Regions from separate parts of the Streptomyces sp. SID14515 genome, predicted to be linked through region 1. Evidence: riboswitches for the same ligand, from Rfam matches in the RefSeq annotation. Region 1 holds a riboswitch; the other holds the start of a gene.
What was found. A riboswitch is a leader RNA that binds a small molecule or an ion and turns the genes downstream of it on or off. The one in region 1 is predicted to bind S-adenosylmethionine.
Positions count from the first base shown of each region.

Region 2: another riboswitch for S-adenosylmethionine. It lies ahead of thrC (threonine synthase); the one in region 1 lies ahead of G3I54_RS13125 (aminotransferase class V-fold PLP-dependent enzyme).

Region 1 is NZ_JAAGMH010000067.1:52,043-57,826, forward strand. Features, by position in the region: gene G3I54_RS13105 (NYN domain-containing protein) at 1-197, opposite strand, end outside; gene G3I54_RS13110 (hypothetical protein) at 237-479, opposite strand; gene G3I54_RS13115 (rhomboid family intramembrane serine protease) at 673-1,428, shown strand; gene G3I54_RS13120 (Lrp/AsnC ligand binding domain-containing protein) at 1,425-1,706, shown strand; gene G3I54_RS13125 (aminotransferase class V-fold PLP-dependent enzyme) at 1,781-3,160, opposite strand; SAM riboswitch class IV at 3,338-3,455, opposite strand; gene trpD (anthranilate phosphoribosyltransferase) at 3,562-4,626, opposite strand; gene G3I54_RS13135 (cytochrome bc complex cytochrome b subunit) at 4,750-5,784, opposite strand, start outside.
Region 2 is NZ_JAAGMH010000120.1:110,876-116,659, forward strand. Features, by position in the region: gene groL (chaperonin GroEL) at 1-1,096, opposite strand, end outside; gene G3I54_RS28305 (cold-shock protein) at 1,485-1,691, opposite strand; gene G3I54_RS28310 (MoaD/ThiS family protein) at 2,137-2,415, opposite strand; gene thrC (threonine synthase) at 2,451-3,746, opposite strand; SAM riboswitch class I at 3,765-3,892, opposite strand; gene G3I54_RS28320 (glucosyl-3-phosphoglycerate synthase) at 4,046-4,996, shown strand; gene G3I54_RS28325 (trehalose-6-phosphate synthase) at 5,092-5,784, shown strand, end outside.

The DNA of each region.
Region 1 (5,784 bases):
TTCGCCCGCCGGGTCGGGGTGAACCGGGCGTACTGCCGCAGCTGGGCGGGCAGTTCGGAGACGGTCAGTCCGCCGAAGGCGTCCGAGACCAGCGCGACGACCCGCCGTCGCACACCCTCGGGCAGCGGACGGCCGAGCGCCTCTGCACCGCCGTCGGCCTCATCGGCCGGTCCGGCGCCGCTGGTCGGCTGATCCACCGTCCGTCACCCCATAGATATGTCGAAGGGTGCGCTCCCTCAGGAAGCGGCACCCGGCCTGTCCACCAGTTCGATCTGATCCACCGCGTTGCACCAACGACAGCGGACCGACTCGATGGTCTCACTGACGACCTCCCGCTCCTCGACACTCGACTCTCCGGCCAGGTCGAGGTGCACGTACTCCACGACCTTGGAGGAGCGGGTCACGTCGAAGCGCGTGAGATTGCCGCACAGCGTGCAGCGCCAGCGGGTCCCGTCGGTCGGCAGGGGAACCGTCGTCATCGTTGCGTCCTCTTTCGTCGTCGCCAGGAGTCCGCGCCGGGCGCGCCGCCGCGACTCCACCTGTCTACGTCAAGGATCTCGCGGTGCGCCGTCGAACTGCGGAAGTCCTGGCGTAACCCTACGGCCTCGCGTATAGGCATCGGCACGGCGAGGCGCTCCGTCCCGTTCTCCGCCGGTACGTCATGCTCTGTACATGATCGAGTGGCGGCAGGCCGACTGGCGGACCACGGCAGGGAGGATCCGGGACGCGGCGGCGTCGAGCGGGGCCCCGGTCACGTACGGGCTGATCGGCGTCTGCGGTGTGGTCTTCCTGATCAGTCCGCTCTCCGGGTTCGGTGGCGCCGCCCACCGGAGCGAGGACGCGCTGCTCGCCGCGCAGGCCGGGTACTTCGAGCGGTGGGGCGTGATTCCGGCGGAGCTGTGGGAGGGCTCCGCGCACGCGCTGATCACGCCGTTCACCGCACTGTTCGTGCACGGCAGCTGGCTGCACCTGCTGGGGAACCTGCTGTTCCTGTACGTGTTCGGCGCGATGGCCGAGGAGCGCATGGGCCGGGTGCGGTTCGCGCTGTTCTACGTGGGCTGCGGCTATGTGGCCCTGGTCTGTTACGCGGCGGCGCACGCGGACTCCGAGCAGACGCTGGTCGGCGCGTCCGGCGCGATCTCCGCGGTGCTCGGCGCGTTCCTGTACCTCTTCCCCAAGGCCCGGGTGACCAGCCTGTTCCCGTTCCTCTTCTTCCTGCCGCTGCGCTTCCCGGCCTGGATCGTGCTGGTCTTCTGGTTCGCCCTGCAGTGGGCGGCGGCGCAGGGGGCGGGCAGCGGGCCCGGGGTGGCGTATCTGGCGCATGTGGCCGGGTTCGCGGTCGGGTTCCTGTACGCCTGGGTGCGTTACCGGGGTGGGGCTAAGGTGAAGGCTCCAGCCACGGCCACCGAGGGAGACAGCCAGCCGTGATCACCGCGATCGTGCTCATCAAGACCAGCGTGGACCGGATTCCGGAGATCGCCGAGGCCATCGCCGCGCTGGACAGCGTCAGCGAGGTCTTCTCCGTCACCGGCACCTACGACCTGATCGCCATGGTCCGGGTCGCCAGGCACGACGACCTCGCCGATGTCATCCCCGGCCGGATCAGCAAGATCCCCGGCGTCGAGGGCACCGACACCCATGTGGCGTTCCGTACGTACTCCCAGCACGACCTGGAAGCGGCCTTCGCCATCGGCCTCGACGCGTAGGCGCACCGGCGACGCACCTCGGCCGGGGGCAGGCGGCGTGCCTGCCCCCGGCCGAGGTGCTTCACGAGGCCCGCTCAGACCTGGGCGGCCTCGCCGCGGTCCGGGACGCAACGGCCGTCCTCGGTACGGTACTTCCACTGCGCGCCCTCGCGGACCAGCTCGGAGACCGCGCGCAGGAACCGGTCGATGTGCTCGTCGGGCGTACCGGCGCCGAAGCTGACACGGATCGCGTTGAGCGAGCGCTCGCCCGGCTCGGCCTCCGGTGCGCCGCACTCGCCCGGGTCCTGCGGGTCGCTGCCGAGCAGGGTGCGCACCAGCGGGTGGGCGCAGAAGAGACCGTCGCGGACGCCGATGCCGTATTCGGCGGAGAGCGCGGCGGCGAAGTGCGAGCTGTTCCAGCCGCGCACCACGAAGGAGATGACGCCGACCCGGGGCGCGTCGTCGCCGAACAGCGAGAGCACCTGCACCTCGGGCACCGCGGCCAGACCCTCGCGGACCCGGCCCACCAGCTCCTGCTCCCGGGCGACCAGGCCCTCGAAGCCCGCCTCGGTCAGGGCCTTGCAGGCGGAGGCGATGGAGTAGACGCCGATGACGTTGGGCGAACCGGCCTCGTGGCGGGCGGCCGTGGTGTGCCAGTCGACGTCCACGCCGCCGTCGGCGCGCCGGGCGACCTTGCGGGAGGCGCCGCCGCCGGCGAGGTACGGCTCGGCCGCCTGCAGCCAGTCGGCGCGGCCGGCCAGGACCCCGGAGCCGAACGGCGCGTACAGCTTGTGGCCGGAGAACGCGACCCAGTCGACGTCCAGTTCGGCGATGTCCACCGGGTGGTGCGGGGCGAGCTGGGCGGCGTCCAGGACGATGCGGGCGCCGTGCGCGTGGGCGGCGGCGGCCAGTTCCTTCACCGGCCACAGCTCGCCGGTCACGTTGGAGGCGCCGGTGACGCAGACGAGGGCGGGACCGTACGGGTCGCGGTCGGCCAGCGCGCGCTCCAGCGTCTCGACGGCCTGGGCCGGGGTGCGGGGCGCGTTGAGGTAGGTGACCTGGGCGTCGCGCCAGGGCAGCAGGGAGGCGTGGTGCTCGGTCTCGTACACGAAGACCTGGCAGTCGGCGGGGATCGCGGCGGCCAGCAGGTTGAGGGAGTCGGTGGTGGAGCGGGTGAAGACCACCTGGTCCTCGGCGCGGCAGCCGAGGAACTCCGCGACCGTGCGCCGGCTGTTCTCGAAGAGGTCGGTGGAGAGCTGCGAGAGGTAGCCGGCCCCGCGGTGGACGCTGCCGTAGTACGGGGCGTACGCGGCGACGTCGTCCCAGACCCGCTGGAGGGCCGGGGCGCTGGCGGCGTAGTCGAGCGCGGCGTAGGTGACCTCACCGCCGGTGACGAGCGGAACAGTGACGTCCTGGCCCAGAACGGGCAGCGGGGCACAAACCGACGAGTCGAGGGCAGCGGTGGAGACAGACATGGCGAACTCCCGTAACAGGCAGGCGAAATCCACGCGCCCGCGGATACGCGGCGGCGCGGAGGAGGAAGGAAAAAAGGTGCGCTGAAGGAGGGCGGTCAGCCCTAGCGCATTCGCTTGCTCACAAGAGGCTCCCTAGGGACCAGGACCCCGGGGGCTGGCATCCGCTGGATGCCGAGGGGCCCGCGCTTGCCGCAGACCTCGCTGCCTACGGCCTGGTCTTCACCCGGGGCACCCCGCCACGGACGGAGGGTTGCCGGACAGCGGGCCGGGGCCGTAGTCGCTGTCACTCATGACCTGCGCAGCATCTTGCCATACGTATGCACACGCGCAAGGGCGCAGTCCGGCATCCGGACTGCGCCCTGCGTCACACCGTGTGCTCCGGAGGTGCCTCTCCGGCGCGCTCAGGCGTTGCTGGCCGCGATCCAGCGCTCCAGCGCACGCTTGGCGGCTCCGGAGTCGATGGCCTCGGCCGCCACCGTGATCTTCGCCGCGAGCTGCTCGGTCAGCGTGCCGGGGCCCGGGTCCAGGGCGACCAGGGCCGCCGCCGAGTTGAGCAGCACCGCCTCGCGTACCGCGCCGCCCTCGCCCTCCAGCAGGCGGCGGGCCACATCGGCGTTGTACGAGGCGTCGGCGCCGCGCAGCGCCTCGACGGGGACGATGGGCAGCCCGACGTCGCGCGGGTCGAAGGGCTCCTCGCGGACCGCGCCGTCGCGGACCACCCAGACCCGGGAGGTGGCGGTGGTGGTCAGCTCGTCGAGCCCGTCGTCGCCGCGGAAGACCAGCGCCGAGTTGCCCCGGTCGGCCAGCACGCCCGCGACGATGGGCGCCATCCGGGCGTCGGCGACGCCGACCGCCTGGGCGCGGACCTGGGCCGGGTTGGTGAGGGGGCCCAGGATGTTGAACGTGGTCTGCGCGCCGAGTTCCTTGCGGGCCTTGGCGGCGTACCGCAGGGCGGGGTGGAACTTCACGGCGAAGCAGAAGGTGATGCCCGCCTGTTCGGCGACCTCGACCACCCGCCGCGGGGTCAGCTCCAGGTTGACGCCGAGCTTCTCCAGTACGTCGGAGGAGCCGCTCGCGGAGGAGGCGGCGCGGTTGCCGTGCTTGACGACCTTGGCGCCGGTGCCGGCGATGACGATCGCGGACATGGTCGAGATGTTGACCGTCTTGGCGAGGTCGCCGCCGGTGCCGACGATGTCAACGGTGCGGCCCGGCACCTGGATGGTGTTGGCGTGGGCGTACATCGCGCGGACCAGTCCGGTGACCTCGTCGACGGTCTCGCCCTTGGCCCGCAGCGCGACGGCGAACCCGGCGATCTGCGCGTCGGTGGCCTCGCCGCTCATGATGCGGTCCATGGCCCAGGCGGTCTCCTCGGAGCTGAGGTTCTCGCCGCGCAGCAGGGGGTTCAGGAGGCCGGGCCAGGAGTGGGCCGCCACGCTGTCGCCGCCGTTCGGGGTCACAACGTTCATGGTCCGCTCCAGGGTCCACAGCCGGTCAGGAAAGATGGCTCCACCCTATCCAGCCGGGGGGACCGCGAAGAGCCCCGTCCATCGAATGGACGGGGCTCTCACGGTGGCGATCAGGTCAGGCGATCAGTGGTGGCCGTGGCCCTCGCTGATCTCCTTGTACTCCTCGGGGGTGGCCTTGGGAATCTGGTTCCCCTCGGCGAAGTACCCCTTGCTGAGCTTGGCGCGCAGCTTCTGCACCGGGGAGATCTTGCGCTTGACGCCGTTCTCGTCGACCGCGGGGCCGAGTTCGAGCGGCTGGTACTGCTCGTGCGCCGTGAGCGTGTGCAGCTGCTCGGGGCTGAGCGGCTCGTGGATCTCGACGAACTCACCGTGCGGCAGGCGCTTGATGATGCCGCTCTCGCGACCGTGCAGCACCTTCTCCCGGTCGCGGCGCTGGAGGCCGAGGCAGATCCGCTTGGTGACGATGAACGCGATGACCGGTCCGAGGAAGAAGAAGATCCGGACGAACCAGGTGATCGAGTTGATCGACAGGTGGAAGTGCGTGGCCCACAGGTCGTTGCCGCCGCCGATGAGGCCGACGAAGTACGCCGTGATCCAGGCGACGCCGAAGCCCGTACGGGTCGGGGCGTTGCGCGGGCGGTCCAGGATGTGGTGCTCGCGCTTGTCGCCGGTGATCCAGGACTCGATGAACGGGTAGAGCGCGATGACACCGAGCACCAGGCCGAAGGCGACCAGCGGGATGAACACGCCCAGGACGAGCGTGTGGCCCCACAGGTTGATCTCCCAGCCCGGCATCACACGCACCAGACCTTCGGCGAAGCCCATGTACCAGTCGGGCTGGGCGCCGGTGGACACCTGGTCGACGCGGTACGGACCGAGCGCCCAGATCGGGTTGATCGTGGCGATGGCCGAGATGACCGCGATGACGCCGAAGACGAGGAAGAAGAACCCTCCGGCCTTCGCCATGTACACGGGCAGCAGCGGCATGCCGACGACGTTCTTGTTGGTCCGGCCGGGACCCGCGAACTGCGTGTGCTTGTGGTAGAAGACCAGGATCAGGTGCGCCACCAGCAGGCCGAGCATGATGCCCGGCAGCAGCAGGATGTGGATCGAGTAGAACCGGGCCACGAAGTCGTGGCCGGGGAACTCGCCGCCGAA
Region 2 (5,784 bases), on a different contig from region 1:
GCTCCTGGAGCTTCTCGCGGTCGTAGTCCGAGTCGGAGTTCTCGATCTCGGCACGGATCTGGTTGACGCGACCCTGAACCTGGTCGCTGTCACCGGCGCCGTCGACGATCGTCGTCTCGTCCTTGGTGATGACGACCTTGCGGGCACGGCCGAGCAGGTCCAGGCCGGCGTTCTCCAGCTTGAGACCGACCTCCTCGGAGATCACGGTGCCACCGGTGAGGATGGCGATGTCCGCGAGCATGGCCTTGCGGCGGTCGCCGAAGCCCGGAGCCTTGACGGCGACGGACTTGAACGTGCCCTTGATCTTGTTGACGACCAGGGTGGAGAGCGCCTCGCCCTCGACGTCCTCGGCGATGATCAGCAGGGGCTTGCCCGACTGCATGACCTTCTCCAGCAGCGGGATCAGGTCCTTGACGCTGCCGATCTTCGAGTTGACGATCAGGATGTACGGGTCGTCGAGCGACGCCTCCATACGCTCCATGTCGGTCGCGAAGTACGCCGAGATGTAGCCCTTGTCGAAGCGCATACCCTCGGTGAGCTCAAGCTCCAGACCGAAGGTCTGGGACTCCTCGACGGTGATGACGCCTTCCTTGCCGACCTTGTCCATCGCCTCGGCGATCTTGGCGCCGATCTCGGTGTCGGCGGCGGAGATGGAGGCGGTCGAAGCGATCTGCTCCTTGGTCTCCACGTCCTTGGCCTGCTCCAGCAGAGCGGCGGAGACGGCCTCGACGGCCTTCTCGATGCCCCGCTTGAGGGCCATCGGGTTGGCGCCTGCGGCGACGTTGCGCAGACCCTCGCGGACGAGAGCCTGAGCCAGAACGGTGGCGGTGGTCGTACCGTCGCCGGCGACGTCGTCCGTCTTCTTGGCGACCTCCTTGACCAGCTCCGCACCGATCTTCTCGTACGGGTCCTCGAGCTCGATCTCCTTGGCGATGGAAACACCATCGTTGGTGATCGTGGGCGCGCCCCACTTCTTCTCGAGGACGACGTTACGGCCCTTGGGGCCGAGGGTGACCTTGACGGCGTCGGCGAGCTGGTTCATCCCGCGCTCGAGACCGCGCCGTGCCTCCTCGTCGAACGCGATGATCTTGGCCATGTGAAGTGGTCCTCCCGGACAGGGGTGGATTTCTCCGGACCGAGAGGCGCCCGCGACGGACGGCCTGCCTGCGTGGTGGTTCCTTGCCCCACCGCGCCTGCGGGCCTCACCGGCCCGGTCCAAGTTTCTGTCACTCTCACCTGGAGAGTGCTAATGCCAATGATTAGCACTCGACCCCTGCGAGTGCAAGCGTCCCTCGTCGGATGTGGACAGCGGCGGCCATCGGATGTGGACGGCGGCGCGCCCCGGATACGGGTCGGCGGCGCGCCCCCCGGGCCGGGCCACCGGCCACCGGACCGGGCCACCGGACGCGCGTAGGGCCCGAACCCCTGATCCGGGGTTCGGGCCCTACGTGCGTGAGTGGTGTCGTCGGACGACCGCGCCGAGCTCAGCCGACGGCGAGCTTGACCATGTCGGCCTGGGGCCCCTTCTGGCCCTGCGAGATCTCGAATTCAACTCGCTGACCCTCTTCGAGGGTGCGGTACCCGTCCATCTGGATCGCGCTGTAGTGGACGAAAACATCCGCACCACCGTCGACCGCGATGAAGCCGTACCCCTTCTCCGCGTTGAACCACTTGACGGTGCCCTGAGCCATGCCTAACTCCCCTATTACTGGCCCTTGCACGGGACCGCACTTCGCGGACCCGGGTCGGAACTCACCCTCCGACAGGAGAGGGTGTGCGGCGCCGCAGCGCGTCGACCGCGGCCGAATGTATCCGCCCAACTGCCCTCTGCAACAGGTCAGTCGGACGAGAATTCTGGGCGCGGGAGAACACGCGAATATGCGGGTTTGCTGAGATTTACGGGCAAGTCGGGCCAGGCAAAGGGCACTTATGCCGCAAGAGGTTCACGCACTTTGGCTGCTTCTTATCGGGGCCGGGCGCATTCTCATATGCGGGCGGCACGGGCAGCGGATGGGGCTTCCCCAACTGTACCGTGCTCAACCATGCAGAATTGCCCCCTCCGCTTCTCTCGCGGAGGGGGCAACTGTGGTCACACAGAGGTGCGGTGGAGGCCGCCGTGGAGCGGCCCCGGGCGGTTCAGCAGCCGCCGGCGACCGCGGGGATGATCGAGACGCCCGCGCCGTCCGGCGTGGCCGCGTCCAGGCCGCCCTCGAAGCGCACGTCGTCGTCGTTGACGTACACGTTCACGAAGCGGCGCAGCTTGCCCTGGTCGTCCAGGACGCGGGCGGCGATGCCCGGGTGGTCCTTCTCCAGGGACTCGATGACCTCGGAGAGCTTCGCGCCCTCCGCCGGGACCTCGGCCTGGCCGCCCGTGTACGTGCGGAGGATGGTGGGGATGCGGACCTTGACGCTCATGGTGGGTGCCCTTCTCTTCCTGCTGTCGGGGGTGGTCAGGCGGAGGCGAGGCCCGCGGCGCGGAACGCGTCCAGGCTCGGCTTGATGGTCGCCGTGGCCTGCGAGGTCGCGGAGACCGCGTCGAGCGTCTTGAGCCCGTCGCCGGTGTTCAGGACGACCGTGGTGAGCGTCGGGTCGATGACGCCGGCCTCGATCAGCTTCTTCGTCACACCGAGCGTCACCCCGCCCGCCGTCTCGCCGAAGATGCCCTCGGTGCGCGCCAGCAGCTTGATCGCGTCGACGACCTGCTCGTCGTTCACGTCCTCCACCGCGCCGCCGGTGCGGCGGGCGATGTCCAGGACGTACGGGCCGTCGGCCGGGTTGCCGATGGCCAGCGACTTGGCGATGGTGTTCGGCTTCTGGGGCCGTACGACGTCGTGGCCGGCCTTGAAGGCGGCGGAGACCGGGGAGCAGCCCTCGGCCTGGGCGCCGAAGATCTTGTAGGGCTTGTCCTCGACGAGGCCGAGCTTGATCAGCTCCTGGAGCCCCTTGTCGATCTTCGTGAGCTGGGAGCCGGACGCGATCGGGATGACGATCTGGTCGGGCAGCCGCCAGCCGAGCTGCTCGCAGATCTCGTACGCCAGCGTCTTGGAGCCCTCGCCGTAGTACGGGCGGAGGTTGACGTTGACGAAGCCCCAGCCCTCGCCGAGCGGGTCGCCGATGAGCTCGGAGCAGAAGCGGTTGACGTCGTCGTAATTGCCCTCGATGCCGACCAGTTCACCGCCGTACACCGCGGCCATGACGACCTTGCCCTGCTCCAGGTCGTGCGGGATGAACACGCAGGAGCGCAGTCCGGCCCGGGCGGCGGCGGCGCCGACGGCTCCGGCCAGGTTGCCCGTGGAGGAGCAGGAGAGGGTGGTGAAGCCGAAGGCGCGGGCGGCCTCGACGGCGATCGCGACGACGCGGTCCTTGAAGGAGTGCGTCGGGTTGCCGGAGTCGTCCTTCACGTACAGGCCGCCGGTGACGCCCAGCTCACGGGCGAGGTTGTCGGCCTTGACCAGCTTGGTGAAGCCGGGGTTGATGTTGGGCTTCTCCGCGACGTCGGAGGGCACCGGCAGCAGCGGTGCGTAACGCCAGATGTTGTTCGGACCGGCCTCGATGCGCTTCCGCAGCTCCTCCGGGGAGCCGGTGGGCAGGTCGTAGGCCACTTCCAGCGGTCCGAAACAGGACGCACAGGCGAAAAGGGGGCCGAGCTCGAAACGCTCGCCGCACTCGCGGCAGGAAAGCGCCGCGGCGGGACCGAGGTCCACGGGGGCGGTGGTGGCATTACCTGCAACGGTCTGAACAGCCATGATGGCGGAGGCCCTTTCTCCTCATCTTCCTTGCGACGCATTTCGCCACAAGACGGAATTGGCACCTTCCCCACCGTGACCTCGCGGTCGGCAGGAGGGTTGCCGGGACTTCAACGGGCCGTTCCCTCAGTCCCTCTGGATGAGCTCTATGGCGCTGGATCTTCGATCCAGGCGTTTATGTGCGGTCCGACCCCGACATGCGACGGCCATACGCGTTGTTCAAGACTGTAACCGAAGCATCGGACCGTTGAGATAGTCGTCCGAACCGCGAGATGGATCACACACAGGGAGTGCCGACCGTGCTCGAAGAGGTGGAACGCTGGCTGACCAGGCGTTCCTGGTCGTCCGGCGACCGCCCGCTGAACCGGCTCACCGACGCCCGGGACGCCGATCCGCACCGTACGTCGGTGAGCGTCGTGCTGCCCGCGCTGAACGAGGAGGCCACGGTCGGCGCGATCGTGGCGACGATCCGCCGGGAGCTGATGGAGAAGGTCCGGCTGGTCGACGAGCTCGTGGTGATCGACTCCGGCTCCACCGACGCCACCGCCGCCGTGGCCCGGGCGGCGGGCGCCCGGGTGGTCCACCGGGACGCGATCCTGCCCCGGATCCCGGCCCTGCCCGGCAAGGGCGAGGTGCTGTGGCGGTCGCTCCTGGTGACCGGCGGCGAGATCGTCTGCTTCGTGGACGCCGACCTCAAGGACTTCTCGGCGGACTTCGTCTCGGGCACGGTCGGACCGCTGCTCACCGATCCGGCCGTCCAGTTCGTCAAGGCGATGTATGACCGACCGCTCGGCGACAGCGCAGGTCAGGGTGGTCGGGTCACCGAACTGGTGGCACGCCCGCTGCTCAATCTGCACTGGCCGCAGCTGGCCGGATTCGTGCAGCCGCTGGGCGGCGAGTACGCGGTACGGCGGTCCCTGCTGGAGCGGCTGCCGTTCCCGGTCGGTTACGGAGTGGAGCTGGGCCTGCTGGTCGACGCGCTGCACACGGTGGGCCTGGACGCGCTGGGCCAGGTCGACGTCGGCGTCCGCAAACACCGCCACCAGGACGGGCAGGCGCTGGGCCGGATGGCGGCGGCGATCTACCGCACGGCGCAGCTGCGGCTCTCCCGGGGCCATCTGGTGCGGCCCGCGCTGACCCAGTTCGAGCGCGGCGAGGAGGGCTTCGTGCCCCGTACCCATGCGGTCGACACGGAGGAGCGGCCGCCGATGCGGGAGATCGCGGAGTACGCGGAGCGCCACGCGGCGTGAGGGGCGCGGATACGGGGTCGCGGATACGGGGTCGCGGAGGCCGCATGGAGCGCTGAGGCGTTTGGCGGCTTCCCTGACGGGCTAGGTTCCGCTACATGGTCTCCGAGCACGCCGAACCCACGTCCGCAGCCGCCGCCACCGCCCAGGTCCTCGTCGCGTCCAACCGCGGCCCGGTCTCGTACACGCTCGGCGAGGACGGGACGCTCGACGCCAAGCGCGGCGGGGGCGGTCTCGTCTCCGGGCTGAACACCGTCGACGACAAGCTGTGGGTCTGCGCGGCCCTCGGCGACGGCGACCGCGAGGCGGTGCGGCGCGGGGTCGGCGAGGAGGGCGTGCGGATGCTCGACATCGACGCCGGCATCCACGCCGACGCGTACAACGGCATCGCCAACTCGGTGCTGTGGTTCGTCCACCACCTGCTCTACCAGACGCCCGTCGAGCCGGTCTTCGACGCCGAGTTCCGCCGCCTGTGGGCCTCGTACGAGACGTACAACCGGGCCTTCGCCGAGGCGCTGGCCGAGGAGGCGGGCCCCGGGGCGGCGGTCCTCGTGCAGGACTACCACCTGTCCCTGGTGCCCGGCATGCTCCGCGAGCTGCGCCCGGACCTCAGGATCGGCCACTTCTGCCACACCCCGTGGGCACCCGTCGACTACTTCCGGCTGCTGCCCGACGACATCGCCGAGCAGTTGCTGCGCGGCATCCTCGGCGCGGACCGGGCCGCGTTCCACACCCGCCGCTGGGCGGACGCGTTCATCGGCTGCTGTACGGAGATCCTGGGCGGAACCGGC